One region of the Paenibacillus stellifer genome, then DNA from elsewhere that is predicted to be linked to it. Evidence: a T-box and tRNA genes for the amino acid it is inferred to sense, from the RefSeq annotation. Region 1 holds a T-box; the other holds one or more tRNA genes.
What was found. A T-box is a leader RNA that pairs with one kind of tRNA and senses whether it is charged. The one in region 1 lies ahead of PSTEL_RS19960 (arginine--tRNA ligase), so its partner is inferred to be a tRNA-Arg.
Positions count from the first base shown of each region.

Region 2: it encodes a tRNA-Arg, which carries the amino acid that the T-box ahead of PSTEL_RS19960 (arginine--tRNA ligase) is inferred to sense. The anticodon was not compared.

Region 1 is NZ_CP009286.1:4,324,437-4,340,313, reverse strand. Features, by position in the region: gene PSTEL_RS27205 (Ger(x)C family spore germination protein) at 1-933, shown strand, start outside; gene PSTEL_RS28580 (hypothetical protein) at 935-1,189, shown strand; partial or broken gene PSTEL_RS28575 (glycoside hydrolase family 16 protein) at 1,087-1,383, opposite strand; gene PSTEL_RS19980 (hypothetical protein) at 1,380-2,630, opposite strand; gene PSTEL_RS19975 (DUF2798 domain-containing protein) at 3,004-3,519, shown strand; gene PSTEL_RS19970 (IS630 family transposase) at 3,659-4,693, shown strand; gene PSTEL_RS19965 (hypothetical protein) at 4,766-5,836, opposite strand; gene PSTEL_RS19960 (arginine--tRNA ligase) at 5,940-7,949, opposite strand; T-box leader at 7,998-8,230, opposite strand; gene PSTEL_RS19955 (TetR/AcrR family transcriptional regulator) at 8,326-8,997, opposite strand; gene PSTEL_RS19950 (ABC transporter permease) at 9,055-10,107, opposite strand; gene PSTEL_RS19945 (ABC transporter ATP-binding protein) at 10,104-10,832, opposite strand; gene PSTEL_RS19940 (stalk domain-containing protein) at 11,050-12,477, shown strand; gene PSTEL_RS19935 (phosphate ABC transporter substrate-binding protein) at 12,515-13,375, shown strand; gene pstC (phosphate ABC transporter permease subunit PstC) at 13,576-14,529, shown strand; gene pstA (phosphate ABC transporter permease PstA) at 14,530-15,423, shown strand; gene PSTEL_RS19920 (IS110 family RNA-guided transposase) at 15,814-15,877, shown strand, end outside.
Region 2 is NZ_CP009286.1:741,479-757,355, reverse strand. Features, by position in the region: gene PSTEL_RS03640 (3'-5' exonuclease) at 122-934, shown strand; gene PSTEL_RS03635 (MerR family transcriptional regulator) at 1,031-1,831, shown strand; gene PSTEL_RS03630 (MerR family transcriptional regulator) at 2,046-2,435, opposite strand; gene PSTEL_RS03625 (carboxymuconolactone decarboxylase family protein) at 2,538-2,942, shown strand; gene aroD (type I 3-dehydroquinate dehydratase) at 3,180-3,944, opposite strand; gene PSTEL_RS03615 (LysR family transcriptional regulator) at 4,224-5,138, shown strand; gene rbsK (ribokinase) at 5,145-6,068, opposite strand; gene glgP (alpha-glucan family phosphorylase) at 6,423-8,039, shown strand; gene PSTEL_RS03600 (IS1182 family transposase) at 8,217-9,668, opposite strand; gene katA (catalase KatA) at 9,946-11,403, shown strand; gene PSTEL_RS03590 (LysR family transcriptional regulator) at 11,522-12,421, opposite strand; tRNA gene PSTEL_RS03580 (tRNA-Gly) at 12,860-12,930, opposite strand; tRNA gene PSTEL_RS03575 (tRNA-Pro) at 12,945-13,018, opposite strand; tRNA gene PSTEL_RS03570 (tRNA-Arg) at 13,190-13,266, opposite strand; tRNA gene PSTEL_RS03565 (tRNA-Gly) at 13,274-13,348, opposite strand; tRNA gene PSTEL_RS03560 (tRNA-Leu) at 13,358-13,445, opposite strand; tRNA gene PSTEL_RS03555 (tRNA-Lys) at 13,455-13,530, opposite strand; tRNA gene PSTEL_RS03550 (tRNA-Gln) at 13,539-13,613, opposite strand; tRNA gene PSTEL_RS03545 (tRNA-His) at 13,640-13,715, opposite strand; tRNA gene PSTEL_RS03540 (tRNA-Asp) at 13,765-13,841, opposite strand; tRNA gene PSTEL_RS03535 (tRNA-Met) at 13,917-13,990, opposite strand; tRNA gene PSTEL_RS03530 (tRNA-Val) at 14,067-14,142, opposite strand; tRNA gene PSTEL_RS03525 (tRNA-Glu) at 14,261-14,332, opposite strand; tRNA gene PSTEL_RS03520 (tRNA-Ser) at 14,381-14,469, opposite strand; tRNA gene PSTEL_RS03515 (tRNA-Asn) at 14,535-14,607, opposite strand; tRNA gene PSTEL_RS03510 (tRNA-Ile) at 14,611-14,687, opposite strand; rRNA gene rrf (5S ribosomal RNA) at 14,723-14,839, opposite strand; rRNA gene PSTEL_RS03500 (23S ribosomal RNA) at 14,931-15,877, opposite strand, start outside.

The DNA of each region.
Region 1 (15,877 bases):
CGCAAGCTGGAGCTAAGCCATATGATGCTGCTCATTATGGATGCCAAGCTGCTCGAAACCGACAAAGGCATTCTTTTCTTTGAGTTTCTCGAATCGATGAAGGACATCCGGAACGATATTCAACTCGTTGCAGCCCACCAAGTAGCTGCACCGGAGTTCACCAAGCTCTATGTCCCGGAGAGCAGGGTATCGGCTGTGAAAATCCGTATGGGACTCGATTCGGTTGAGGCGAACTGGGGAGGTTCGCCGAATACGAACTTGAAGCAATTCATTGCGGCAATTACGTCAGAGGGCCGGCAGCCAGTGATGTCGTCCATGACGATTGAGCATCCAAGTGAACGACAGCATGCTGTTGACGCCGGAAAGAATACCGATTCGCCAACCGAAATGATTAGCGACGGGACAGCCGTTATGCGCAGAGCGAAGCTGGTTGGCCATTTGAGCACAGAAGAGACACGAGATTTATTGTGGACCCAGGATCGGATCAAGAACACTTCGCTAACGGTACAATGTGGCAAAGGTCAATATGTCCAGGTGCGAGTTGGGAGGTCCAAGACGCACCTGGAAGTTGATTATGACGGCAATCGTCCCAAGATTAGAATCCGTATCAATGTCGAGGGGACCGTAAGCGAGAACCAATGTGAATGGATAATGCTAAGGAAGATATCCGGATTTGATCAAGTGCGCAAGTTGACGGAGAAGGAAATCCAAGACCATGTCGAAGCAACGATTGCCAAGGTGCAGAAGAAATACGGCGTCGATATATTCGGGTTCGGCGAGGAATTGATGCGCAGCCATTATCAAGCATTCAAGAAAGTGAGGTCGAAATGGGACGATGAGTTCGTCAGGGCGGAAGTGACCGTTAAGGTGAAGGCAGAAATACGGCGCGACGGCATGACATCCGAAAACTTCTTGCAAGATATACCTGGCTAAAGTGGTAGTCAAATATCTCTTTCTGACTAAAAACAACCAAGCGATGGCCCTGGGGCATCGCTCGCCGGATGCGGCCCAGGTCCCGTACACGGAATCCTCCGGCAGCATCCAGAGCGCCGGCCAGATGCCGTCGCCGGTGGGCAGCTTGGCGCGAATGTCTACCCGGCCGTATTTCAGGGACATAACGTTCTTGGTGTTGATTTTGCCGGAGGAATATTGGGCGTACCGGTTCGGGTCCTGCGGGAACGAACGGTGATCGTTCAACGCCCGGATGTTCAGCTGTCCATCGGTCACGAATATGTTCTGCGTGCTGTTCGTGTAATGCTGCAGCTCCGCATTGCCCCAGCCCCAGGTGTTGGGATCTTCGCTGAGGTAATAGCCCGTTTCATAATTCCATTTGCTTGTATCGAGCGCGGTGCCGTTGAATTCATCCTGCCAGATGAGATTCATGCCGGCGATGGCCGGATCGGATGGCGTTCCAATGGCGATGGCGTTCCAACGGCGATGTCGTTCTGATCGGATTCATCGGGACGCGGTGCATTAGGGTTGCCGATGAAGTTGTAGTATACATAGTTGCTGCCGACATCTCCGCCGGACTGCCCGTTTAACGGGTAGCCGATACGGATTTCCATGTTCTCCTGGATAGGCTTGAACCACAGGCCGTAGATGTAGTCGTCCCAGTATCCCCACTGGTTGGCGGCGGACATATTATTGTAGCCGTTGCCGGCATAGAGAAATCCGCTCTGGCTGGAGCTGCTGAGATCGACCCATTGCCCGTCTTTTTTGATCTGATACATGAAGTTGCCCAGTTCGCTGCCGATCGGCGCGCCCCCATCGATTTTGGGCAACGGCAAGCCGATGGCTCCGCTGTTGTCCGCCGTGTAGGTGGTGCCGTCGTAGGCAGAGATGACGAACGAATTGCGCACAGGCTCATTGAAATTGATCGTGTAAATGAGGCTGGCGGAAGTGGTCTTCGACTCCAGTTTGCCCCCTTCGGTAAATTGACCGAAATTGCTGTCATAAATCCAGCCGCTGGCCGCATTGTTGTCGACGTCGATCCACTCGCTGCTGCCCACCGGCTTGACGTACAGCTTCAAATCGTCGGCTACCGCATCATAGATAAGGCCTGAATCATTGTTGATTACCGGATACGTAAACCCGGCTCCGCCGGTGAAGCTCGCCGTAAGCTCCGGACCCTGTGTCGGCGTCATCGACGTGATGGCGGTCTTGTTAACATTCTGAAACACCAGCGTATAATCGAGCGTAACTCCGCTATTGGCTTTGGAGTACGGCTGAATTTCTGTGGTGGCCGTGAGCGTGAACCAGTAGCCATTCATGCCGCCGTCGCTCCAGTGCCCCCAGTTCTGGTTATAGACATACCCGCCTGCGCTGTCGATATCTACCCAATTGCCACCAACCTTCACATTAACACCCAAATCGCCGGAAACGTCGCTCCAACTGGCGGCGCCTCCGTTGAAGACCGGCATAACAAAACCGTAACTGGCTTGTCCCACTCCGGATTTGGTGATGACAGGCCCGTCCGCTGCCGAGAAATAAGCCATTGAGGCTATGGTCGTGCCTGCTGCTTGAACCTTGAAAGCCGGTAACAAGCCGATGCCGGACAGCATCACCAGCGCGAGGAACAAACCCCATACTTTGCGTGTGAACCCAATCTCAGCTTTGTGCACTTCTTTCATACTTGCCCTCCTTTAAAATGGTTTGACAGTCAAGATATCGCTTACATGTTGTTTCACCTTAAGTCTAACTAATGGAATTATTGGGATAAAAGACCAAGGTTTTTATGTTGATGCCAATTATTTTGGCTTTAGTGCCCTGAGGTGGAAGTATGCATTCGTACGCTCCGAAGAAAATATTCGGCTTCATAGTTTAACAGAACGATTGTGGGAGAGGTCCGGAAATGGAAGCGGAGGGAGTGGCGGCTGTTTCGCAATGCGGAGAATAGAGTGAGCACCTTTAAATTGAATGATTTGTTCACAAAATATTCACTTATGAAGAGCTTTTCGATATCGCTATAATAACAAAGTCTAAAAAAAGAAGGGGGAGACAGGGATGACAAACCATCTGCATGCGGAAACAAGACTGCCTAGAAATCGAAATGAGGGCATTCTGTTTATGCTGATCATTTCAATCATTTCGGTAAACACGATCGCGCCTGTTATAACGGGGTTGGAGCTTGGATTCAGTAAAGAGGTGTACCTCAATACCTTGAAAATAATACCGGTAATGTGGGTCATCATCGTTCTATCTGTGAACTTGATTGCAGGACCGATCGTTGCCAAGCTGACACCAAAAATCGAGGGACAGAATGACGGATTTAACGCCAGAGTATTATTGCATATTGTCCTAAACGTAACGGTGTTATCGATCATGATGTCCATTATAGGAACGTGGGTCGGAACGAGACAAATCAGCTTGAAGCCGTTTGAGAACTTCCTCCATATTTGGCCCAGAAACTTTGGTGTAGCCTTTTGGATTGAACTGCTGATTGCCCAGCCTATTGCCAGATATGTTATGAAAAAGATGCACGCCAGACAGGCAGCTCAAACTGCAAGTGTAAACTCGTAGCATGGCATGTATCGGGAGGGAGCTTGGTTCAGCGGGCGGAAGAGACAACCAATGCCTTTATATAAATTGAACTCGTAACATTAAGGACCGCCAGAATCGGGTAAAAGATAAGAAAGAACCTGAAAAGGTGGAGATTTAAATGACTACAGAACAAGAGATCGGAAAACTGACAGAAGCCATGAAGGAAACAGAAAGTACCCGGATGTATGAAAGATATTTGGCGATAAGGCTGCATCTAGAGGGCCGGACCCTCACCGAAATTGCCGATATTTTGGGCAGATCCTTTCCGGCCATCAGCGGATACTGGAAGAACTACCGTAAGAATGGACTGCAAGGTCTCGAATTGGGTGAATATCCGGGTGGTTCCAAGCGACTTTCGAATGAGCAAGAGGAACGGCTGAAGCAAGTCATCGCTGAGAAACGCCCTGTCGATGTTGGCTTTGAAGCGAAGTATACCTGGACGTTAAAACTCATTCGTGCCTGGATTCTTCGGGAGTATTGCGAAGACTACACGCTCAAAGGCGTCTCCAAAATGCTGAACCGCCTTGGCTTCAGCTACACGAAGGCCACCTATACTTTGGCAAAGGCCAATCCAGAGGAGCAAGAGCAGTTTCGCCAAGTCACGCTACCTGAGCTCAAAGACCAGTTAGATCAAGGAAAAGTGGATCACCTGCTGTTTGAAGACGAATCGGCTATTCGGGCCTATCTAGCCTTACAGTACAATTGGTTTCCGAGAGGACAACAGCGAAAAATCAAGACGTATGGCCAGCATCAGGGTGCCAAGCTGTTTGCAGCGATCGATTACGAAACCGGCCATGCCCTTCACCGGGAAGAAGAAAAACTGGATGCGAAAGCGTTCCAACGCTTCTTGACCGACATTTTACAGACGTATTCCGGCAAGGTCGTGGTTGTCCTGGATAATGCCCACATTCATCATGCCGATGAAATTCAGCCTTTTCTCAAGGAGCACGCCCGATTGCAGTTGGTCTATTTACCCAAGTACAGCCCGGAACTCAATCCCACGGAAGGTTTGTGGAAATGGCTAAAGCACGATGTCGTGAACAATGTGTTTTTCCAAAAGTTCTACGTCATTCGTTCCCATGTGGCCGCTTTTATGAAAAGCATCAACCGAACTCCTCAAGCCGTAATTGACCGTTTACTTCTTCAGGTATAAAGATTTTCAGTTCAACTTATATAAAATAAAAAGGAGCCGTGCCTGAACACGACTCCCGGTGCAATCGCCATTCTACAAGATATACGCCAGCTTGCTGTTGCGGAAATACAAATACGTATTCCCATACACCGCCAGCCCCAGCGAATCATCGGTCTCGTCGGGCTCGCCCCAGGCGAGGTATACTTCCTCAAACGTCATCCCCACAACGACCTTTTCCTCCTGAATCGCCTTCCACATCTTGTCGCTGATCTTGAATACGGTCTTCGGGTTCTTGAAATAAAAATATTGGTTGATTTCATCCTGCACATCATCGGCAGCTTCTGTCGTCATATCAAATTCCTGCCCGTTGGCCCGGCGTACCCGGATCAGCAAGGTGCTGTCCTCGGGATCGGGAACGATGTTAAGAATGGTGACCTTCTCCATGTTCTTGAACGGGCTGTCCTGAATTACCGAATTGTTCATCCAGGCCGGATATCCGTTGTAGACGGTCTTCAAGTACTGAAGATACTCAGCGGTGTAGAGAGATTCCGCGCCGTCTGCCGGATCAAGCAGCGTCCAGACAGTGCCGTCTTCTTTCTGCATGGTGAATTCGATCGTCGAGCCGCCGTCATAGCTTACACCCGTAACCCAGTTGGAGCCGGGATGACCGAAGGCGTATACCTTCTTGCCGACAACACCGCCGATCGTTCCGGGCAGCTTGCTGATGCTGTAAAGCATCTCGCTGCTCTTGGTTTTGCCTTCATCTGTCGTCCAGACGAACAGGCAGTTCGCGCTTGACGCATATTTGCCGTCCAGATTTCCGATCTTCAGCAGCGTCTTGAACGCTACATAATTGGAGTTCTGGTACAGCATCGAGTTGGTCGCGTCGAGCTTGGCGGTTCCCTTGCCGCCTGTCAGCACAATGCCGGAAGACGCATCGATCGAGATGCCCGGAATCTGCGCTGCGAGCTTGACCGGAACATAGGTTGAGCCTTTGGCTACCAGTGATTTGGCAGGCGAAATGAGCAGCTTGCCGTCCACAAAGGTTGCGAGCTCCGTGTAGACGGGCGCTTGGGCGGCGGAGGCCTTCTCCGCGCCGATTGATGTGAACGATCCGATCAGGAGCAGCAGTGCGGCGAGCAGCAGCACCATGTGTTTCTTCATGTTTGGTTCCCCCAGTGTATGTATTGCTGCCCTGCACTCCGGCACGACAGCAGTCTATATATTTCGACACCGTTTGCGGATAATCCTTCCAAATTGGCAAAAATTATAGCCGCTCCGGCGCCGGAAGTCCCAGTACCGCAAGCGAATCTCCGAGCGTCTCCTTGAATTTGGCTGTTAGCCACAGCCGGAAAGCGACGATTTCATTCGGCCCCGTGAGAATGGGACAGGAAGCATAGAACTGATGAAACAGCGAGGACAGAGTATGGCTGTATTGGCAGATGGTATTCGGCGTCAATTCCTTGCTTGCCGTATGCAGGGTGTCCGGCCATGCGCCAAGCTGTCTCAGCAGCGCCAGTTCTGGCGGTTCCAGCTTCGCCGGGAAAGAAGGAGGCGGGAGAGGGACGGCTCTGCCGTTCGCGCACTCGTCATGCCCAGCCCGGCTGCCGGTTTGGCCGTTACTGTCCTCGATCTGGCTTGAGCTTTCGGTGGAATCCGCGCTCCGGCTGACAACGTCTGGTGCGAGCAACCCGAGGCTCTCAGCTTTGCGGATCACTCTAGCTGCCCGCGCGTGGGCGTACATCAGATACACGCCCGTATTCCCGGCGAGCTCCATCGCCTGGCGCAAATCAAAAATGACCTCGGTTCCCAGATTGAACCGGAGCAGATAATAACGGATGGCGGCTGTAGCAATCATCCGCGCCGGCAGACCGTCGCGGCCGTTTCGGGTATCTTCGAGATGCCGCTCCATCCGGGAGATCAGATCGCTGACCTTGATGCCGATCCCCTGACGGCCCGACATGGCGTACGAAGCTCTGCCGTCCGACGTATCGATGCCAAGCTCTGCCGCAGAAGCGGGGCTCAGCGAGACGACACCGTAACCGGCATGATGCAGCCGGTCCGCCTGCTCGCCGTAACCCAGTGCCCGGAGCGCTTCCTTGACCATCGTCTGCGGATATTCCTGCCGGGAATCGATCACATTGATGACGGTATGGGCTTGACCGAGGGGTTTGGCCGCTCCATGCGCAGCTGTCGTGTACAGCTCACCGTCAAACGCTTCATAGGTGAAATCCTTGTCCAGCAGTCCGAATTTCCATAAATGATAGGCGATATCCTTGGCGGTGTAAGTCAAAATGCCGCTGGAACGTACCAGCACTTTATCCTGCGTGTATTCACCGTCCTGCCGGGCATCCCCAGTGTCCTGGTCTTCGGCTCCGCCAACATCTTCCGCCTGTTTCAGCACCCAGCAGCCAGCGAGCTTGCCGATCGTCTCCAGAACGAACAGGGGAGTCTGCCGCAGACGCTCAAACGCCGCATCCCAGAAGCCCTCCTTGACAATGCTGCTCTCCCACACCAGGAGATCGTACAGGATACCGAAGTCTGCCATCTCCTTCACATGGTCGCGGACGATCCTTTCTGCGGCAATCTTGCCGATCCAGGCGGTATTGCCGGTGCCTTGCTCCAGTTCATGCAGTGTCTCCGTCCGCTTGGCATTCAGCAGAGAGTCCGAGCCGTATGTCCGGTTGACCGCGGAATACAGATCCCAGCAGTAATCGCCGAAACGTCCGTAGTCGCCCTCCAAAGGCAAGTTCAGCAGCCCCACTACCGTATCCGCCAGCTGATTGCCGAGATCGTCGATGTAGTTATGAACCTCCACCGTATGACCGGTTCTTCTGAGCAGACGCGCGAGGGTGTCTCCAATGCAGGCGTTCCGCAGATGGCCAATATGAGCAGCTTTGTTCGGGTTGATAGAAGTGTGCTCGATCACAACCTTGCCTTGGCTGCCCGCAGGGGTCGCTTCATTCATCCCGGCCCAGACGCTCCAGTCGATCCGAACGTTAAGGAAGCCGGGAGCGGCGGTCTCTACCTGCCGGATCAGCCCACCTTCTGAAGCCGAAGCCATCATCACATCCCGAAGCTTGCTCGCGATGTGAAGCGGCGGCATACGCAGCGTCTTGCCGAGCTTCATGGCGATATTGCTGGAATAATCCCCGTGATCAAGGCTGGCGGGCTGCTCAATATTCACCTCCGGCAGTGCGGAAACCTCCAGTCCCATCTCCCGTACGGCGATCAATACGCTTTGTTCAATCTCTTGACCAATGATCCGGCTCAGCATGTTCGAAAGTCCCCCTTTGTCTGAATAAAAAAAGCCCCCGTCTCCAAATAAAGAGACGAGGACTTGTGTTCTCGCGGTACCACTCTGCTTGCCGGACATGCTGATTGAACGCAATCCGGCCACCTTAAGGCATAACGGGCCTGTTCCCGGGGCTTCCTACTGGACCTTTCGGAAGTCCGTCTCCCGGGTGCGCTTTGTAAAGGGAAGGCCGCCGGCTTTCACCCTTCCGGCTCGCTGCAGGCTCAGTGCCCCTTTACTACTCTCCCGATCATCGACTGTACGAAATTTGGTCTAATTATACCTGTTTCCTGCCGAAAATCAATACTGTCCCAGGGGATTGCATTTCATGATGCATTCCCTTCATGACGAGTTGATGTTATTTAGGGGAGAGGCCGTGCATGATCAGGCGGATCAGTATCTCGACTTCTTCCTCGTCATTCCAGTCTTTATCGGGTTGAAACAGCAGCCGGGTCATGATGAAGCCAAGGGCGGCTGAGGCCGAGAAGCGGATGGCGGCTGACGTCGGCACATCGGCAATCTGCCCCTTCTCCTTGAAGCGCTCAAGCTGAAGAGACACTTTTTCCACAATTGTATTCATGACATTCTCGACGAACTGCTCACGAAGACTCGGATGAAAGGGTATTTCCTGAACGAGAATTTTCAGCAGCTTGAAATTGTTCCGGGCGAAGTCGAGGCGGTTCACGATAAAAGCCCGGAGGAAGTCTTCGTACGTCTCGTAAGGCGAATTCAGCACGCTCCCGAAGTTCCGGATGATGAACGGTGCGAGCAGCTTGCCCATCGTCGGCCCGATGATGGAGATCAGGAGATCCTTCTTCGTTTTGTAATAGCGAAAAACGGTGCCCTCCGCAACGCCCGCCTTCTGGGCAATCTCGCTGGTTGCGGCCCCGGCGTACCCTTTTTCCGCGAACACTTCGACCGCCGCTTTCAGAATGGCGATCTGCTTGGGCGTCATATGCTCCTCGCCGCCGATGGCCAGCAGCTCCTGGGCCCATTGATCGTCGCTTCGGTCCGTTTTTTCTTCCGCCATGATGACAACCCTCCACTAGCACTGTTATCCGACCATTTTAACATAAAGAACACGCTGTTACATTCGGCGGTGCTTGCGAAGAGCCAGCACATTCAGCGCCATGAACAATACCGAGAAACCGGCCAGCACCAAGACGTCCACCGAGATGGCGTCCCAGCCCTTGCCGCGGATCATAATATTGATCATTGCCTCGGACCCGTAATAGAGCGGGGTCAGATATCCGATCTTCTGCAGCCAATCCGGCAGAGTATCCATCGGGAACAGGCCGGAGAGAAAGATCTGCGGTACGATGACTAGCGGGATGAATTGGATCATTTGCAGCTCGCTGCTGGCGAAAGCCGACAACAGTGTTCCGAGCGTCAGCGCCGTCATGGACAGGAGCAGTGTAATCAGCAGCACGTAGCCGAAGCTGCCCGCCATCAGGATGCCGAGCACCTGGATGGAGAACCAGGAGATGAGCAATGCTTGAACAATGGTGAATAAGCCAAAGCCGCACACGTAGCCGATGACGACCTCCCATCGCTTGAGCGGAGTGGCGAGCAGCCGTTCCAGCGTGCCGGTCGTCCGCTCCCGCAAGAGGGAGACCCCGGCGATCAGGAAGACGAAGAAAAATATGAACACGCCGATCATGATCGGCCCGAACCGGTCGATCGTCTTCATGTCCGCGGAGCCATACAGGTAGCTGATCTCTGGCTTCAGCGAGGCGGCTGTCTGCTGCTTCGAAGGGGCGCCGGAGGCCTGAAGATCGCCCGAGGTCTGCTCCAGCGCCAGCATAACGGCGCGGTTCGCCGTCGGATTGCTGCCCTCCAGCACGACTTGCGCTTTGCCCTGCTCCATGCTGATCAAGGCGTCGATCTTGCCGTCTTTCAATGCCTGCATGCCAATGTCGGCCGTATCGTAAGCCGTCGTCTTGGCGTCATGCTTCTCCAGGCTGCCGGACAGCGCGGCTGCCTGGCCCGTAAGCCCGATGGCTGGCTTATAGGCGTCTCCGCCGAAGACGAGGCTCATGAGGTTTAAGACAATGAGCGGAGCGATGAACATGAGAGCCATCGTCCGCTTGTCGTGAATGAACTGCCGGAGAATGCGAAGCGTCAGCGCGCGGACTCTCATGGACGGACACCTCCATAATACAGAAACGTTTCCTCAATAGTAGAAGAGCCGGTGCTGGCCAGGAGATTGGCCGGCGTGTCCTCAGCGAGCAGGCGGCCTTCCCGGATCATACCGAGCCGGTCGCATTTTTCAGCCTCGTCCATGACATGGGTCGTGAGCACGATCGTTGTTCCGCGGGCATTCAAGTTTTTGAGTTCCTTCCATATAGACATGCGCAGCACCGGATCGATGCCGACCGTCGGCTCATCGAGAATGAGAAGCGGCGGCTCGTGCAGCAGGGCGATGGCGAGTGACAAGCGGCGTTTCATGCCGCCGGAGTATTGATCCACTCTTTTTCGAAGATGATCCTGCAAATTGACGATCTCCATGACTTCTTGTATGCGCCGGTTGCGTTCTGCCTTCTTCAATCCGTACAGAGACGCGAAGAACTCCAGATTCTCCTTGGCGCTCAGCTCGCTGTACAGGGCATCGGACTGGGCCATGTAGCCGATTTGCGACAGCAGCGACAGCTTCGGAACCTTCACGCCCAGCACCGTGATATCGCCCTGATCCGCTTCGTCTATTCCGGTCAGCAGCTTGACAAGTGTCGTCTTGCCGGAGCCGGATGGCCCCAGCAGCCCATAGGTCTCCGCCTGGCGGACTTCAAGGCTGATGTCGTCCAGGACGATTTTGCCGCCGAACGCTTTGCGGATATGTGAGACTTGAATGACTGTGTTTGTCTCCATCATTAAAGGAAAACCTCCATAAATTACGTAATGAGTGAGTACTCACTCATTACCTTAATCGCTTGATCGCCATTTGTAAAATCTTTTTTTGGTTTTTAATATTTCCAAAACATTCCTCTGCAACAGATTTGACAGACAAGCCTGAAAATAGCATTAGCAAGTGCATCGGGGCACAAGCCCGGCGTACAAGTTACCTCATCGAAAAGGGTGGATCCATTTGAAGAAAAGTCAATGGTTAAGCGTGCTCATGACCTCCGTGCTTCTAACAACGGCAGTGAGCGCCAGTGTTCAGGCAGCATCAGGGGGGAGCAAGGCTCCGGTTCAGAATACAGCCGCTAAAACTGCCAAAGTGAAGGAAGGGCAGGCCTCTTGGACGATCAACGGAGCGCAAGCGACGCTGAAGACGATCGAAATCGGCGGGTACAAGCTCTACGCGCTTGGGCAGCTCACAACGGCACTCGGTGCAAGCCTGACCTCCGGTACGGGAAGCGTCGTGATTACGGACGCGGCAGGATTACATACGATTACTCTGAAAGCCGGCTCCAAGAGCTATACAGTTGACGGTACAGCCCGCAGCTTCACAACCGCTCCGACCGTGAGCGGCGGCAAGCTGTACGTTGAGCTTAGCGCAATCGTATACGGCCTTGGCGGCGAACTGTACGGAAGCCCGCTGGAAATTCTGAGCGCAGCTCGTCCGCAGGGCGAGTTCAGCACGCCGCAATGGGCGGCTGACGGCACGATTCTCGCGACTCTGGAAGGCGATGCGGAGCAGATGTACAAGCTGTCCGCTACGCCGGGAACCTATCGCGTTCTGGAAAGCGACGGACAAGCTTCCGGATTTGCCGTTTCGGCAGACCGCAGCCAGGGCGCTTTTACGGATGAGACGGGCCAGCTGTATGTGATTAATCTGTCGAACGGACAGATCAAGGCGCTTGGTACGGATACGAGCGTGAAGACGGACCTCGCTTGGGCAGCCGACGGCAAAACGCTCTATTTTGTCCAGGGAGACAAGCAGGAGAAGCTCGCCAAGGTATCGGTTGATACCGGTGAAATCACGACAGTTCTTGCTGACAAGGTAGAGAATAAATCCGAGCTTGGCATTTCTCCGGACGGAACGAAGGCGGTCTACATCGTCAACATTACCGGAACGGCGAAGAACGATGCGGACAGCACGGAAGATTCGCTGACGGTCGATTACAGCAAGGCGGGCGAGCAGCTGTACACGCTTGATCTGACTGCCAAGGACGCTGCGCCGGCTGCAATCACTACTTCCGATGACAACAAGCTGTATCCGGAGATCGCGAACGACGGAACGGTCACTTACCTCAGCGCCGATCCGAACGGTAACGCACTCAATACGCTCAAGTCGGTAAAAACCGACAAGACAGCAGCCAACCTCCAGCTTGATATTGAACCGAACTGGATTGAACAAGCCGGCAGCAGCCTGGTTGTATCCGGAACGGCAGCGGATGGAAGCAGCCGCATCTATTCGATAGCTGCGACGGGAGCCAAGACGGAGTTGTTCCGCACGACGGAATCGGTATCCGAGGTTGCGGTATCCGCAGACGGCAGCAAGCTGGCTGTAACAATTAATGGCAAACTGTGGGAAATCGTGAACGGTAAAGCTGTTCAGTTAACGAAATAATAATAGATTCGGCTTATAAGCCAGGAGGAGAAACATCATGAAATTTTTCAAAAAAGTTACGTTTACCGCGCTGGCGGCTGTCTTCGCCGTTACAGCATCCCTGACAGGAGCGGCTTCCGCAGCCGATTCTCTCTCGGGCAAAATCACGATTAACGGCTCGACAGCCCTGCTGCCGCTGACGCTTCAGGCAGCCAAAGAGTTCCAGAAGCTGCATCCGAAGGTTAAAATCGCCGCTTCCGGCAAAGGCTCCGTAACCGGACCGCAGGCGGTCAAGAAAGGCATCGCCGACATCGGCGCCTGCGACTGGGACGCCAGCATTGACGTTCCGGGCTTCAAAGCCTTCGACGGCCAGGTAGCGAACAAGGTGGCAGTCATTCCTTTCGCGACGATCGTGAACAAGAATGTCGGTGTTGACAATCTGACCACTGATCAGCTGAAAGGCATTTACTCCGGCAAGATCACGAACTGGAAGCAGGTCGGTGGCGCTGATGCGGACATCGTCGTCATCACCCGCGCATTCGGTTCCGGCACCCGCGTTAATTATCAGTCCAAGGCGCTGGCTGGCGGCGACATCGTGAAGAAAGACAAGAACTACAAGGAAGTCGGCTCGAGCGGCGACATGAAGACGGCTGTAGGTTCTACGCCGAACTCGATCGGTTATATCGACCTTGTATATGTAACCGGCGGTGACATCAAAGCCGTGAAGTTCAACGGCGTAGCCGCAACGAGCGACAATGTTATCAACGGTTCCTATAAGATCTGGGCTTACGGCTACTACATGACCAAGGGACAACCGACCGGCGCCACTAAAGCGTTCATCGACTATGTGCAGAGCAAGAAGTTCCAGCAGGGATCGCTGAAGAAGCTGAAATTCATTCCGATCTCCGCGATGAAGTAAGTTCAGGACGCATTCGATACAGCGTACCAAATGGCCAGCCTCCGGGTAATCGGGGCTGGCTTTTCCTAGAAATATAAGAAAGTATAAGCTGCGTACTTATCCAGGTCTTCTATTTCTCGGTAAACGCATGGCGTCTGGAGGACGCCGTTAGGCGTTTATCCTTGAATAGAGAAGAATGAATTTCGGCAAGGAGGCAAGGCATGGTTCAACAGACCATTGACCCCAATATCGAACCCAAACCGGCGGCGGGCGGTCCCCGCCCCGTGAATATATCCGCTAGACGGCATTTGCGCCACCGTCTCTCGGATTACGCCGCACGTTATTATTTTTTACTCAGCATCCTGGCGCTCTGCTTCGTACTCGTCCTAGTGACGGTGTTTATCGGCAAGACGGCCCTGCTCCTGTTCGGGCATATCTCACCGGCTCAGTTCTTCTTCTCTTTCGACTGGACGCCGGAGGACGAGAAATTCGGTGCGGCTTCCTTCATTATCAACACGCTGTCACTGACCGTGCTGACGATGCTGATCTCCGTCCCCATATCGGTCGGCATGGCGGTTCTGACAGCTGAGATCGCACCGCTCTGGCTCAAGCGCTTCATCCGTCCGGTTCTCGATCTTCTGGTCGGCATTCCTTCGATTGTATACGGCTATCTGGGACTGACCGTCCTGCTTCCGTTTCTTCGGAATCTAAGCGGCGAGGGGCTGGGAGACGGTCTGCTGGCGGCGGCGCTAGTGCTGGCGCTGATGGTTCTGCCGACCATTTCCCGGATCAGCGATGACGCCATTACCGTAGTTCCGGCCAAATACCGCGATGCCGCGTATGCGCTCGGCTCCACCCGGTTTCAGGTAATTATGCGCGTTGTGCTGCCTGCAGCCGGAAGAGGCATTCTGTCGGCGGTTATCCTGGGCATGACCCGGGCGATCGGCGAGACCATGGCGGTCGTTATGGTGATTGGCAACACGCCGCAGCTGGCCAAGACATTGTTCACTCCGTCTTCGGTTCTGACGAGCAATATCGTCATGCAGATCTCCAATGTAGAGTTTGATTCCACCTGGAACTACGCCCTGCACATGATGGCTTTCCTGCTGCTGCTTATTTCGTTCGTCCTGATTCTCGTTATCCGGTTCCTGGGACGAAAAAGGAGGGAGAGTTAGATGGGCGGTTTTGCAAGATCGAAAAAGACGGCCCGGGCGCTTCGGCGGGACAAGGCGGCCACAATCGGCTTCTATACGCTGGGCGCTCTTGTCATGCTGCTGATATTCTGGCTCCTGTTCACGATTTTGGGCAAGGGCCTGCCGGGGCTTAACATTCCGTTCCTTCTGAAACAGCCCGAGGAGATTGATCCAGGCGGCGGTATCGGGCCGGTACTGTTCAATTCTTTCTATATTCTTCTCATCTCGCTGATCATTTCCATTCCGATCGGTGTAGGGGCAGGGATTTATATGGCGGAGTATGCACCGGATAATGCTTTCACCGCCGGTCTGCGGATTTGCGTTGAAGCGCTGTCCTCGGTTCCTTCCATCGTATTCGGCCTGCTTGGTCTGGCGATCTTTGCCGAGTATTTCGGCGTTGGTCTGACCATTCTGGGCGGCGGCGTCAGCCTGGCGCTGCTCAACCTTCCGATGCTGGCCCGAGTGACGGAGGAAGCGGTCCGTGCTGTTCCGGACGAGCTTCGCGAGGCGGGCTACGCGCTCGGTCTGACGAAATTTTATGTGATCCGTAAAATCGTTCTGCCAGTAGCGCTCCCGTCGATCATCACAGGCATTTGCCTGGTTGCCGGGCGCGCGTTCGGGGAATCGGCCGTTATTATTTTGACAGCCGGTCTCAGCACCTCCGGCGAAATGTGGGACTTTAACCTTCTCTCGCCCGGCGAGACGCTGGCTGTGCATCTGTGGTATGTGCAGTCCGAAGCAATCGTGGAGGATGCGCGTCAGATCGCCGACAAATCCGCCGCGGTGCTGGTCATCGTCGTGCTGCTGATCAATCTGGCGTTCCGCGCTCCGATCTGGTGGAGCAACCGCGGAGCAGGCCGCAAATCGAGATCCTAGCAGCCGGATTATTCTCAATTAAAGGGGCAATCCCAACAGTCAAGTATATGACGTTGAGGATCGCCCCTTCTTCTATTTCACGAGCAAAAGGAAACCACTCTTTGGTAAAATGGAGGTATCATTCCAACCATATACCAGATGAGATGGTTTTCGTATTATCAGGTTAGCCAGTAATTACTGGTTGGCCTTTTTTTATGGTCGTTTTACGATGAGGAAGCCGGGAGAACGTGGTGGTTTTAGGGGCAATGACCCCGTCACAAAAACTGTTCTCCCACGACCTCCAATGACCATGTTTGAGCTGGTAGAGGCTATTGACCTCGCATCACAAGCGAAGCTATGGGTTTGGAACCATCGTGGGATAGCCGGTAAATCTTTTATTTGGAGGTTGTTATGGAACCAGTTATAGGTGTGGATGTGGCAAAAGGGTTTAGTGTGCTTCAAGCCTTTACGAGAC
Region 2 (15,877 bases), 2.1 Mb from region 1:
TCACCAGGCTAATAAATTGTAAAATGACGGGGATAGGAAGTCAATCATGGCTAAAGTTTGGTAAAATAGAGAAATCGGCGCACCGCTTCGCGCCAGTCCAACATATACGGAGGCAACTTTTGTGGATTATATCATTCTGGATATTGAATTTAACGGCCGCAAGTTCGCAAGCGAGCATCCCATGGAGGTTATCGAAATCGGCGCTGTGCGCCTGGATGCCTCCCTTCGTCAGGTTGACGAGTTCACCTCGCTGATCAAGCCGGTCTATTTCTCCACCTTAAACTCCTTTATTAAGAAGAAGACGGGCATTCCCCAGGAAGAAATCGATATTGCTCCCCGCTTCCCCAAAGTGATATCCGCTTTCCGGCGCTGGCTGGACCAGAGCCAGGACGGCGTGCTGCTGCTGACCTGGGGCGGAGAGGACATGAAGCGTATCATTCAGGATACCCGCATGCACAAGCTCGACGATACCTACTGGATGACCACGCCTTATTACGATCTGCTGAAGGGCCTTCTCCGGGCAAAAGGTCTCAAAAACGACATCAGCGTCGAAGGAGCACTGCAGCTGCTGGAGCTTGAACCCGCAGGTTCCGCCCACCGTGCGCTTGGCGACGCCCGCATGACATCCGAGATCTTCCGTGCGCTGTTCGAAGAGCTTGATCTGGACCAGGTAAAATATTACGAGGATACGTTCTCGAACGCACGGGAGCGCAAGACAGTCAAAATCGCGATCAAAGCGATGCGGGGCCAAAAAATCACGCCGACCTGGGACCTCGTCAGGGAGCATTATTTTGACGGCAAAGTCCCGCTGGACGACCCGCGCAAAGCCGAGGAGCTGGAGCGCTATTTCGAAACGGAAATAGCCAAGTCCCCCGCTCCGGCCGTCCATACAGAGAGACCGCTCCGGACCAACCAGCCCGTTCGGAACGAATAGAACGGATAAAGAACCCACATGACGAACCGCTCAGCTATCTATTCCTATGTTTGAAAAAAAGTCCCCGCCAAGTGTTGACCTTAACGTTGCGTAAAGGTGTACATTGGTTGTGCGAGGGAGGTGCCCGTCACGGAATACACAGTGCAAAAGCTCGCCAGGCTGGCGGGAATCAGCGCGCGCACGCTGCGATATTACGATGAATTCGGCATATTGAAGCCGGCGAGGCTGAGCTCCTCCGGCTACCGGATTTACGGCCCGGCCGAGGTGGATCTGCTGCAGCAGATTTTGTTCTACCGGGAGCTCGGGCTCGGGCTGGAGGACATCAAAGCTATCGTCACTTCTCCCTCGTTCGACGCCGCAGCCGCACTGCAGGAGCATCACAGCCGGCTGCTGGAGAGAAGAACGCAGCTCGACCATCTGATCCGCAATGTGGAGATGACGCTGGCCGAGCGGGAAGGAAGGATATCGATGAGCGACAGCGAGAAATTCGAAGGGTTCAAGCAGGACATGATCAAGGAGAACGAGCAGAAATACGGCAAGGAGGCCCGCGCCAAGTACGGCGACGAAGCCGTCAACCGGTCGAACGCGGCCTTCGCCAAGCTGACCAAGGAAGAATTCGAAACCCTGCAGAAGGTAGAGGAGGATATGTTCGCCGCCCTTGCCGAAGGCATGGCGGAGGGCGATCCCGCCGGACCGGCCGCGCAGCGGGCCGCCGGGCTGCACCGCCAGTGGCTGACCGCCCACTGGGGACAGTACTCGCCGGAGGCCCATGCCGGAGTCGCCACAATGTATGTGGACGACGAGCGCTTCACGGCCTACTACGACAAGCGGGGACCGGGAATCGCCCGGTTCCTCCGCGACGCCGTGCTGGTCTACACGGCCGCCCAGGGCAAGTAGCACACGGAATACGGGAATAACAAAGATAGAGGCGCAGGGGACAGTCCCTGCGCCTCTTTTTGTCGGCGGCATATGATCTCTACCCCGGCAAGCGATCTGCGTTCCCTTCTTCGGCCAGCCCGCTCAGGGCCGCCGCAGGACGCTCAGCATGCTCATCGTCATTGCCGATCCTCATTCATGCGAATCCTCATGCTGATCCTCACTTCTGAGCGATTTACTCCGCGTGACCCGCCTCCACCCTCTCCTCCATTTGTTTGTACAACCGGATCTTATCCTCTACCTTCTCCATGTCCTCCTTCAGTCTCTCCAGCTGCCGCCTTACCCTCTCCTGGTGTTCCTCCAGCATTAACCGGCGTTCCGTCACGGTCGAATCTCCCGCGCTGCGCAGATCGGAATAACGCTTCATCTCCTGAATCGGCATATCCATATCCCGCAGCAGTCTCAGAAACCGTACCCATTCCACATCGCGCTCCGTATAGCTGCGGTAGCCCTGGCCATCCCTGGAGACCGGGGCAAGCAACCCGGCCTTCTCGTAATACCTCAGAGTATGGGCGGTGAGTCCCGTGAGCTCCGACATCTCCCGAATATTCAGTGTCTTGTTCATTCTTTTATTTTATCACAAAGACGGGGTTGCTTTAGAGTGCGCTCTAAGCAGTAAGCTGATTCCGAGACACAGCGCAAGCTGATAAAAGGGAGGAAATAGAGTATGGACAAACAACGTTATGAGCGGGGCTGGGAGAAACTGATGGAAATCGACGGGGAAGGCGGGCAGCGGGTTATCGAATCGCTCAAGGAAATCGCCCCCGATCTCGGAAGCTATGTCGTGGAGTTCGCCTTCGGCGACATTTACTCACGCGGCGGTCTGGATTTGAAATCCCGCCAGTTGATTACCATCGCGTCCCTGCTGACACAGGGAGGCTGCGAGCCGCAGCTCACCGTGCATCTGAATGCCGCGCTGAATGTCGGCTTAACCCCTGCCGAAATTGTTGAAGGCATTATGCACTGCGTGCCTTATACGGGCTTCCCCCGGGTACTGAACGCTGTGCTGACCGCCAAAGCCGTCTTTCAGGAGCGCGGAGTAACCGGGCCGGGAGCAGCAAGCCGGGAGTGACCGCCCAAGGAGTAAGCAGCCAAGTGAGTGGGCGACCAAGTGAGTAAGCGCCAAGAAGCAAGCGGGCAGAAGGGGCGGCTAGCCCCGCCCTCCGCCCTCTCACACCGCCATTCATCACACCGTACATGCATACCGGTTCGCGTATTGGCAGCTTAGCCTTCGGCAAATTCCTTACTGTCCGGCATTACCTTGCTGCCCGGTCTTTTTAAATTCCGCTACCGTGTTGCAAATTCCAGGCTACAAATTCTGGTGCATCAGCTCCAGCAGCCCCCGGAGCTCAGCCACCGGCAGTTGTCCCGGCGCGGACGCCTTCTTCGCCGAACCGAAGGTAAGCGCGGAGCCGAACAGCTCGCCGGCCAGCCGGCTGATCATCCCCTTTCCGGCCATCGACATCGTAATAATCGGCCGGTCCGCGAACTGTTCATTCATGATGCGCGTCGCATCAAGGAGAGTCAGCACATCGCCGGCATGAAGCGGCATCACTGCGATTTTCGGCAGATCGCCGCCAAGCTCCTGCATTTTCCGGAGACGCGCAACGATCTCCTCCTTGGACGGCGTCTTGTGAAAATCATGATTGGAGACCACGACTCGGACACCGTGCTCATGCGCCCATTCAATCAACGGCGCCACAATGTCGTCTCCGGCGAAGAGCTCCACATCTATCAGATCAACCATGCCGCTCTCGGCGGCGGCCCGGTTCAGCTTGGCGTAATACTCATTGGAAATCTCCCGTTCGCCGCCCTCCCGGGCGCTTCGAAACGTAAAAATCAGCGGAATACCGGGAATCGCTTCCCGTATGCCGCCAAGCGCAGACAGGACGGCCTCCAGATTCTCGGCTTCCTCAAAGAAATCGATCCTCCACTCCGCCACATCCGCTCCCAGCGTCAGCAGCTCTTCCGCTTCCCGCACCAATTCTTCGGCCGTCGCCCCGACCAGCGGGACGCATATTTTGGGCATTCCTTCTCCTATGACAACATCCTTCACTATTACCGTGCCGGCCATTCCCTTCACTCCTTGAACGTTCTTTCGATGCTTCTCCCTCTACGGTAACGCATATTGCCCGGAAGCGCCAGCGCAGACTTCCACCTGCTATTAACGAAATAGGGGGCATCCCGACTGTTGCCAGGACAAGGTTCATCCAGACTATTGCCCGGAAGCGCATAGAGTTCTACTGACGATTAGTAAGTGAAATTTTTCACATATTATGCTGGTTGAAAATGGTATGCTTAAATTCAATCCTCTTTCATTTCATGATTATCCTTCAGCAAGGAGGGCACCACGTTGAATTTGAAGCATCTTCAATACTTCCGCGTCATCGCCGAATTGGAACATATTACCCAGGCGGCAGCCCGGTTATCCATCACTCAACCCAGCCTCAGCCATGCCGTTTCCGAATTGGAACGGGAGCTGGGCACCACTCTCTTCGAGAAGCAGGGACGCAATATCCGTCTGACCAAATACGGAAAGCTGTTCCTGGAATATGTGAACCGTGCTCTGGAAGAGCTGGATAAGGGCGAGAAAATGATGCGCGAGCTTGCCGACCCCTGTGGCGGAAGAATTGATCTGGCCTTCACTTATGCGCTAGGAAGCCAATTTATTCCCCAGATTGTCCAAGCCTTCTCCGAAGAGGAGGCTAACCGGAAAATTGCGCTCTCCTTTCACGAAGGAAATGCCAAACATCTGCTTCAGGGTTTGAAGGAGGACCGGTTCGATCTCGTATTCTGCACCAATGAGGAGCGCGATTCCGAGATTGAGTTCATTCCGCTGCTGGAGCAAGAGCTGGTGCTGGTTACACCGCTTGGACACCCGCTGGCTGAATACGATAGCGTTAACCTCAAAGAAACCGAGGCTTATCCCTATATCTCGTTCAGTTCCCGGAACGGCATGCGCCAGGTGATCGACACCCTGTTCGATAAGGCCCGCATCAAACCGAGAATCGCCTGTGAAATCGAGGATGAGAATGCGGCCGCCGGACTCGTCTCGGCAGGCTGCGGCATCACGATCCTCCCCCGCAGTGCCATGCTGGATCACTATAAGGTCAAGGTCTTGCCCATCACCCATCCGATCTACCGCCGGTATATCTGCATGGCCCAGGTCAAGAACCGCTATCTGTCCCCGGCTGCCACCCAGCTTCGGGATTTCGCCGTCGCGAAATTCGGAAGCATTCCGGAGCCGGAGGCGTTCATGCAGCTTTAGGCCCTGTCAGGCTTTGGCCCGCTCGCGCAGAAACCGCTCGGTCTCCTCGCGGTCAGGCAGAGAGGGAATGGCGCCCTCCCTGCCTACGGTCAAAGCCCCTACAGCGTTCGCGAAACCGACCGCTTCACGCAGGGAGAGCCCCTTCGCCAGCTGTACCGCAAGCGCACCATTAAAAGAATCCCCGGCCGCCACCGTATCCACCACCTTGGCCGGGTAGCCCGCAATAACTTCAGCCCCCTCTTCCGTCACGATAAGGGCGCCTTTGGAACCTAGCGTTACGATGACGTGGCGGGCTCCTTTGCCGAGCAGAATCCGGGCGGCCTTCTCCGCGTCTGACGGGTTCTGTACTGGCATGCCCGCCATCAGGGCAACCTCGGTTTCATTGGGCGTCAGATACGTTATATAAGGCAGAATCTCGGGACCGATCTCCTTGGCCGGAGCGGGATTCAGGATGACCGGCACGCCATGCTTATGAGCCAGGCCGGCAGCCTTCACCGTCATGTTATAATCGCTCTCCAACTGAAGCACAAGCATATCCGCGCCCGCGATGAGTTCTTCCATTCCCTTCAGATCTTCGGCGGACAGCTCCAGATTAGCTCCCGGAACGATGAGAATACGGTTCTCCCCGCTCTCCTCCACAACAATTGAAGCTACGCCGGTTGGCGAACTTGCACTAGTCCTTAAAAATTCCGTATGTATGCCTTCCCGTTCCATAATGTCCCGAAGCTCGCGGCCAAACGCGTCGTCTCCCACCGTGCCGGCCATCGTGACGTCACCGCCCAGCCTTGCCGCTGCAACCGCCTGATTGGCTCCCTTTCCGCCTGGGCTGAGAGAGAAGCTTCTGCCCATCAGCGTCTCTCCCGCCTGTGGAGCCCTGTCTGTCCGTACCACCATATCCATATTCAAGCTGCCGATTACCAGAATGCCCATAGTCACCCTCGTTTCTGTTCTTGACTTCCGCTGTCCGTCTTAGGCTGATGGCCCACACTCCACACATATTCAGAATGATCTTTATATTATAGGGCATATTATAGGCCGAAAGCGGCCTGAAGCGCCACTATCCGAAATGGACTGCATCGGCCGGTTTTTAGACTGTATATCACACTTAAAAATCCCAGAAATTAGAAAAAAAGAGTCTAATATTGTGCAAACGTTTCTATACACTATATCAGCAAGCGTTAACAACGACTTTTTTTCTATGTTTTTCCTCTAAAAATGTGCTAAAATAGCTTCGAAACTTAGTTTTTTCTGTGCAAACCATTTCATAACTTAGGAGGCCTGTTTGTGAGCGACAAGAAACTGCCGACAGTAGCGTATTTCAGTATGGAGTATGGTCTGGATTCCGATTTTAAGATGTATGCCGGAGGACTTGGTATTCTGGCGGGAGATTACATTAAAGGGGCCAAGGACATTGACGCGCCGATCGTCCCGATTGGCCTGAAATGGAAGCAAGGTTACACGGATCAGAAGATTGGAGACGACGGCAGGCCTTACGACTCTTACTACAACTACGTTTACGATTTTCTGGAAGATACGGGTGTAAGCGTTACCGTCAAAGTGCGTGAGACCAACGTAATCTGTAAAGTCTGGAAATGCGACCAGTTCGGCAACAACCCGCTTTATCTGCTTGACACTGATATTCCAGAGAACGGAGATGCGTGGATCACGGGACAGCTCTATGGCTGGTTCGGCGAGGAGCGTATCGCGCAGGAAATCGTGCTCGGCATTGGCGGCGTCAGAGCGATGCGCGCCCTCGGCATTGAGATCGATGTGTATCATTTCAACGAAGGCCATGCGGCGCTTGCGGCAACGGAGCTGATCCGCGAGAAGATGTGCGGAGGCAGCAGCTTCGAGGAAGCCTGGAAGGCTACCCGGGAAGAGGTCGTCTTCACCACTCATACCCCGATCAAAGAAGGGAATGAGGAGCATCCGCTGGGCCGCCTGGAATACATGGGAGCCTACAACGGCCTTACCCGTGACCAGATGGAGCGGATAGGCGGAAGCCCGTTCAATATGACGGTTGCCGGCCTGCGGCTTGCCCGTATTTCCAACGGCGTGGCCAAGCTGCATGGAGAGACTTCCAACCTGATGTGGAAGGAAGTTGCTGGCAGATCGCCCATCATTGCCATTACTAACGCCATTCATACGCCTACGTGGGTAGACGAGCGCATCACAGCCGCTTATGAACAGAACGGCGATCTATGGGCCACTCATATGGAGATCAAGCGGGAGCTCCTGTCCTTTATTGAGAAGCGTACTAGCATAAGCTTGAATCCGGACAACCTGCTGATCGGTTTCTCCCGTCGTGCGGCGCCTTATAAGCGCAGTGATTTGATTTTTTCACGTCCGGACCTTATCGAGCCTTACCTGGAGGATGGCAAAGTCCAGATCGTCTTCTCCGGCAAAGCCCATCCTTTGGACGATACCGGCAAAAAAATCGTTACCAACCTGGTGTCCATGATGAAAAAGTATCCTAAGAGCGTCGTATTCCTGGAGAACTACGATATGACGATCGGGGCGAAGCTGACCCGGGGCTCGGACATCTGGCTGAACAACCCGCGCAGACCGCTGGAAGCCAGCGGCACCTCCGGCATGAAAGCAGCCATGAACGGCGTTCTCAACTGCTCCATTCTGGACGGCTGGTGGCCGGAAGCGTGCATTGACGGCGAGAACGGCTGGCAGATCGGGGACGGCTTCCAAACGAAGGACTTCGAGGAGCTGGACCGCCATGACAGTGAGGCCTTGTACGACACTCTGCTGAATCGCGTTCTTCCCGTCTACTACGATAATCGGAGCAAGTGGGTAGAGATGATGCGCAAGAGCATTGAGACGACACGCACGGAATTCGCCACCAAGCGGATGCTGGAAGAATACTACGACCTGATGTACATCAAGGGCTAAAAGCCTTTTGGACCTTAATTCCATACCTCATTAAAACCAAAAGCGTGCCGGATTTCGAGGCCGCTGAAGAACTTACAGTTTTTCAATCTTGGTGAGAAGTGAATACGTAAAAAAGACATCCATTCCCAGTATATGGGGGAGGGTGTCTTCTTTTTAGGGGCGTATTGCTCCTTATCCTTACTCTGCTATCTTTAATATTCGTTTTAGGTTTACAGCAAATATGGCCATCGCACCTTGTAACTGCATGCCAAGCAGACCCGAGGATATCGCTACATCATACCCGTGTCCATGTTTAAGCTCACTGTTCTTCGCTTCAATTTTGTAACGTTCCTTCGCTTTTGTCTTAAAATACTCCGTTTCCTGGAACGCCATCTGCTCCGTGTGCTCTTCAGATTTAATCGTTACGGAGTAGGTCTTGCTCTTGGCTCCTTCTTTGTAGCAGCCTTCCCTAAGCGGGCAACGCTTGCATTGATCCACATCAAAATAATAGGTAGTCTGCTGGTTTTGGCCCTCGCCCTTCTTGCCTTGCCGAGCCTTCCGAATGGCCATGTGTCCAGCTGGACATACGTACATGCCTGCATCTTTGTTGAACAAAAATTCGTCTTCTTTCTTTCGCGCGCCCTGCGTAATGAGCGGATTTAGTTTGGAAACCAGTTCAATTTCATTTGTTTTCGTGTAAGCAATATTTCCTTTTTCTGAATAGGCTGTATCCCCAATCACCGTTTTGACCTGCATGCCAGCCGCTACGCTCTTTTCGATGAGCGTCTGCAATTGCTTGCCGTCATTCTGTTCGCCTGTTGTAATTACAGCCGCTGTAATGATCCGTTCTTCGGTCATCGCAAGATGAGTTTTGTATCCAAAAAACGCGGAATCTGCACTCTTATGTCCCACGCGCGCATCCGGATCTGCCGCCAAACGAAGCTGCTCAACATCATCCGCAACCGTTTCTTTTAGCAGGTTGAGCGGCTCCAGAATTTTGGGCACCTGTGCAATGCCGCTCTCGTTTTCGATGAAGTGGACGAGTTTTTGGCAGTATGTAAGTTCATCCTCGAGTTCGCTCGTCGTATTCTTTGCCGGCATCTTGGCCTTGGCCGATTCATCCATGGTATACACGGCTTTTCGTAATTTACGTGCACGGTCTTGCAAAATTTCTTGGGGCGTTTTTTGGTTGTAGCGTGCTTTCGTATGCGTTGCGTCGACGATGATGGAGTTGCTCTTCAGGATATTCTGCTCGATGGCAAGTTCTACGGTCTTACCAATGAGCATGTCCAAGAGATTCATGTCTTTCAACCGCAGTTTACGGAATTTCGTCAGAGAACTGGGGTCGATTACCGAGTCTTCTGGTGCCATGCCAAGAAAAAATTTGAACGAGAGGTCGTACTTTGAACGCTCAACAATATCTACGTCAGACAATTCAAAGATTGCCTTCAGAAGCAAGTATTTAAACATGCGAATAGGGTCAATGGCGTTGCGTCCATTGTCCAAGCAGTATTTCTTTTCGAGTTCCTCGTATATGAAAGTGAAGTCCACCAAATCGTTAATTTGACGAAGCATATTGTCCTTTGGTACAACGATGTCATACAATGCCGCGTAAGGACTCAGGATTAAAGTTTGTTGTTGCCGTATCATCCGCACTCACCCGCTTTTCGTTATGACTCCATTATACAGAAAAAGGTACAGCCTCTTCAATTTAATTGAAAGACTGTACCTTTTTCTATGAGATGGACTTTTTCAGTGGCCTCCCGGATTTCCGGCCGCTTTTTTTCGTGTATATCCCTCATCCATTTTTATTAATTAAAATTATTATAAAAAAGCTTGATTTTTTAAATTATAATTATTATCATCTATCTATATTAGGATTTATACTTAATCTAATAACAAAACAACACGAAAGGTGACTGATCTCATGACTTACGATAACAGCCGCCTCACAACTAGCTGGGGAGCGCCTGTAGGAGATAACCAACATTCGATGACCGCCGGTTCCCGGGGACCTGCACTGATCCAGGATGTCCACCTGCTGGAGAAGCTGGCTCATTTCAACAGAGAACGCATCCCCGAGCGGGTCGTTCATGCCAAGGGCGCGGGAGCGCATGGTTATTTTGAAGTCACGGGAGACGTTTCTTCTTATACCAAAGCAGCCTTTCTGTCTCAGACCGGCAAGCGTACGCCTATGTTCATCCGTTTCTCCACCGTGGCAGGCGAGCTCGGCTCCGCCGATACAATCCGCGACCCGCGGGGCTTTGCGGTGAAATTCTACACGGAAGAAGGCAACTATGATCTGGTCGGCAACAATACGCCCGTCTTCTTCATTCGGGACGCCATCAAGTTTCCGGACTTCATTCATACGCAGAAGCGGCATCCGCAGACCCATCTGAAGAACCCGACGGCAGTCTGGGATTTCTGGTCCCATTCCCCCGAGTCGCTTCACCAGGTTTCGATTCTGATGTCTGACCGCGGCATTCCCGCAACTCTGCGCCACATGCACGGATTCGGCAGCCATACGTTCAAGTGGGTGAACGCTGAAGGGAACGCGGTGTGGGTCAAGTATCACTTTAAGACTGAACAGGGCGTAAAGAATATGGATGTCGATGTTGCGGCCAAAATAGCAGGAGAGCATCCGGATTACCATACCGAGGATCTGTTCAACGCCATTGCCAACGGCGACTACCCGTCCTGGAAACTGTATGTGCAGATTATGCCGCTTGAAGACGCAAATACGTACCGGTTCGATCCATTCGACGTAACCAAAGTGTGGTCGCAGAAGGATTATCCGCTGATCGAGGTTGGCCGCATGGTGCTGGACCGAAATCCGGAGAACTATTTTGCGGAAGTGGAGCAGGCTACATTCTCTCCGGGTTCGTTCGTTCCGGGCATTGAGGCTTCACCTGATAAAATGCTTCAGGGCCGCCTGTTCGCCTACTCCGATGCTCATCGCTACCGGGTCGGTCCGAACCATAACCAGCTGCCTATTAACCGTCCGCAATGTCCGGTGCATAACCATCAGCGCGATGGCGCCATGGCTTACGGCGATAACGGCGGAGCCTCCGTCTACTATGAACCGAACAGCTTCGGCGGTCCCAAGGAATCTCCGGAGCATCGCACCGCTCCGTTTGAGGTGTCCGGCCAGGCAGACAGTGTCGCCTACGACCATGACGACCATTATACACAGCCCGGGGATTTGTACCGGCTGCTGAGCGAGGACGAACGCGCCCGGCTTGTGCGTAACATTGTGGATTCCATGAGACCGGTCGAGCTTGTGGATATTAAATTGCGCCAAATCGGCCATTTCTACAAAGCGGACCATGAGTTCGGAACACGAATTGCCGAGGGACTGGGATTAACTGTTCCATCCGAGCTCTAATATCCCCAGTCTATCCCCATTGCGTGGATAAAGGGCGGGTTATCCCCGGTTCCCTTGTGAGTACAAACAGCGCAGGATCGTTGATCCTGCGCTGTTGTTGTTAATAACTATTTTCTTGTTAAGCATCCGAAGTCTCTACCCCGCACATCCGTGCTTCCGGCAGCTGCTCCTTCAGTTCTTCGATAAATTGCTGAAACGCACTCGTCATATAGAGATCACGCCGCCGTATGAAGACCGTCGGTACCTCCCCATATCTCTCCGGAAAAGGATAACAGCGGATGCCGTCCTTGACGTTCAGCTTGTTATAATACGATACAGGCAGCACCGCATAGCCGATCCCGGCTTTTACACAGCCCAGAAGCCCTTCCATCGTCCCGAACTGCATGACATTGGCCAGACGGTAGCCCTCGTCCCGAAGCCATTCTTCCAACTGCATCCGGTACATACAATCCAGGTTCAGAATCAGCAGCGTCTTGTCCTGTACAGTCCGAAGACCGCAAAAATCCATCGTTTCCGGAACAATCAGTCCTAACCGCTCGTTAATGATCAGTTCCTGAATAATATCCGGATGCTCGACCGGTCCATCCACAAAAGCGCCGTTAACCGAATACTGCAGGACGGAATTGATGAGTTGATCGGTTAATCCGATCTCCAGGTGGACTTCCACCTCGGGAAATTTGCCGCGATAGGCGGATAAAATAGGGGGCAAACGTATGGCCGCCGTCGTATCGGAGCCAACTGTAATGGAGCCTTTGGGAACCGGCGAGTCCACGACTGCTTTTTCCGCCTCTTCCAACAGGTTCAAGATCTTCTCGGTATACGTCATCAATGTCTGACCCGCTGAAGTCAGCGTAATGCCCCGGCTGTGCCGGTAAAAAAGCGGTGTCTTCAGCTCCTGCTCCAGCTGCTGAATTCTTGCCGTCACATTCGATTGCACATAATTAAGACTCTGAGCCGCTTTAGAAATGCTCCCTTCTTCCGCTACCGCCATAAATACCTTCAGAAGGCCAATATCCATCCCGGCACGCTCCCCTCTATTTTAGCTATCAGTCAAGGTGATGACCTCTATCATTTCCCTTCATTATACATGATCCTCCTCTTTCGATTATGATGAAATTACACAAGATATACATCTTAAAGGAGTGGAAGTCATGGAAAATAAATGCTGGCATTTTAAGGTACCCGGAACTGGAGAAAGTGAAGAAATCGTGATCGACACCAAGGATATCAATAGCGTATATGACGTCCTGAGAATGCTCAGAGGTGCAGAGGAAGCTGCCTCCGCCAACATCCCCTGGCTTCCCTCCCGGAAACGGAAAAAGACATCAACGAGAAGCCCGAAGTCGAGCAAAAATAATCGTGGATATGAATGTGTGTGAGGATAACGAAGTGGGCATTTTTTAAATATAGGAATAAAAAAAGGCCTCTGCAGCGCAGAGGTCTTGTTGATGAAGTAAGCGGGTGATGGGAATCGAACCCACGCTATCAGCTTGGAAGGCTGAAGTTCTACCATTGAACTACACCCGCAAATATAAGGAAAATCGGGATGACACGATTCGAACATGCGACCCCCTGGTCCCAAACCAGGTGCTCTACCAAGCTGAGCTACATCCCGTTATAAAGAGTGAAGGTGAAACTAGGATCATTCAATGATTTTATTGATGGCGCGCCCTGAGAGATGCGGACACTTCGTGTCCGACTGCGAAGCAGCCCTAACGAAGCTTAAGCTCCGACGAACTCTTTCGTTCGAATCAGGTGACGCTTGGATCATTCAATGATGTATAGATGGCGCGCCCTGAGAGATTCGAACTCCCGACCTTTTGATTCGTAGTCAAACGCTCTATCCAGCTGAGCTAAGGGCGCATCTATATGGAGCGGACGACGGGAATCGAACCCGCGACCCTCGCCTTGGCAAGGCGATGCTCTACCGCTGAGCCACGTCCGCGTATTAAGATGGTGCGGTCGAGAGGACTCGAACCTCCACGGGGGGTTAGCCCACACGGACCTGAACCGTGCGCGTCTGCCAATTCCGCCACGACCGCATGTAACAATGGTGAGCCATGAAGGACTCGAACCTTCGACACCCTGATTAAAAGTCAGGTGCTCTACCAACTGAGCTAATGGCTCGCATATAATGGCTGGGGATATAGGATTCGAACCTATGCGTGACGGAGTCAAAGTCCGTTGCCTTACCGCTTGGCTAATCCCCAATAAATCGGACTTGCCTGTAAGTTAATGGGGCGATCGATGGGACTTGAACCCACGAATGCCGGAGCCACAATCCGGTGCGTTAACCCCTTCGCCACGACCGCCATGCACTAAAAATGGTTTGAAAGGCTGTGTAAAATCAGGTAAATCAAATGGCGGAACCGACGGGATTCGAACCCGCGATCTCCTGCGTGACAGGCAGGCATGTTAGGCCTCTACACCACGGTTCCACGTTTAAGTACTGCTAGGCTCCCCGGAAAGTAATCGGAATACGCTACAAGCATATCATCACTTTTTGGGGAGAATTGCGGGGGCAGGATTTGAACCTGCGGCCTTCGGGTTATGAGCCCGACGAGCTACCGGGCTGCTCCACCCCGCGTCAGTAAAATTATATTATTGTTATTAGCCCCAGCCAAGCATTCGAAGCCGTAGCTTCACTTTTTTGGGAATAATCATGGTGGAGGCTGAGGGGATCGAACCCCCGACCCTCTGCTTGTAAGGCAGATGCTCTCCCAGCTGAGCTAAGCCTCCATATTGGTGACCCGTAGGGGATACGCCTCGCAAGCGAGCCGACTGCGATGCATTCCTTACGATGTCTACGCTCCGACGAACCTTTAGGGGTTCTCATCCCCATTCGAAGAAGCAAATATGACCCGTAGGGGATTCGAACCCCTGTTACCTCCGTGAAAGGGAGGTGTCTTAACCCCTTGACCAACGGGCCGTGCTAATTAAGAATATTGCTTTTTCCATTCGAATCTGGAAGATCCAACGGAGAGAGAGGGATTCGAACCCTCGAGACGCTTTTGACGCCTACACGATTTCCAATCGTGCTCCTTCGGCCAACTCGGACACCTCTCCATGATAGGTAAGGTACCCCGGAAAGCAATAAGCTAAACATTTCACTTTTGCTTTCCGGAGAGTAACTCCCCGAACAGGACTCGAACCTGTGACAACTCGATTAACAGTCGAGTGCTCTACCAACTGAGCTATCAGGGACCATGGTGGGCCTTAGTGGACTCGAACCACCGACCTCACCCTTATCAGGGGTGCGCTCTAACCAGCTGAGCTAAAGGCCCTTTTAGGACACTATGTAAAATAGCTTAAGATTACCGCTTGGCAGCGTCCTACTCTCCCAGGACCCTTCGGTCCAAGTACCATCGGCGCTGGAGGGCTTAACGGTCGTGTTCGGGATGGGTACGCGTGGAACCCCTCCGCCATCGCCACCAAACGGGCATTTGCGGTACAAATGCATATTCAGGCTTGATCACCTGAAAACTGGATCGAAACGAATCTTGCGTCTTGCCCTTTTCGGGGTCTTCTTGGATAAGCCCTCGACCGATTAGTACTGGTCAGCTCCATGCATTGCTGCACTTCCACCCCCAGCCTATCAACCTTGTCGTCTTCAAGGGGTCTTACGTATTGGGAAATCTCATCTTGAGGGGGGCTTCACGCTTAGATGCTTTCAGCGCTTATCCCGTCCGTACATAGCTACCCAGCCGTGCTCCTGGCGGAACAACTGGTGCACCAGCGGTACGTCCATCCCGGTCCTCTCGTACTAAGGACAGCTCCTCTCAAATTTCCTGCGCCCACGACAGATAGGGACCGAACTGTCTCACGACGTTCTGAACCCAGCTCGCGTACCGCTTTAATGGGCGAACAGCCCAACCCTTGGGACCTACTTCAGCCCCAGGATGCGATGAGCCGACATCGAGGTGCCAAACCTCCCCGTCGATGTGGACTCTTGGGGGAGATAAGCCTGTTATCCCCAGGGTAGCTTTTATCCGTTGAGCGATGGCCCTTCCATGCGGTACCACCGGATCACTAAGCCCGACTTTCGTCCCTGCTCGACTTGTGGGTCTCGCAGTCAAGCTCCCTTCTGCCTTTGCACTCTTCGAATGATTTCCAACCATTCTGAGGGAACCTTGGGACGCCTCCGTTACGCTTTAGGAGGCGACCGCCCCAGTCAAACTGCCCGCCTGACACGGTCCCCGTACCCGATAAGGGTACCAGGTTAGAACCTAGATACGATCAGGGTGGTATCCCAACGTCGCCTCCACCGAAGCTGGCGCTCCGGCTTCCTAGGCTCCCACCTATCCTGTACAGATCGTACCCAAGTTCAATATCAAGCTGCAGTAAAGCTCCATGGGGTCTTTCCGTCTTGTCGCGGGTAACCTGCATCTTCACAGGTATTAAAATTTCACCGGATCTCTCGTTGAGACAGCGCCCAAGTCGTTACGCCATTCGTGCGGGTCAGAATTTACCTGAC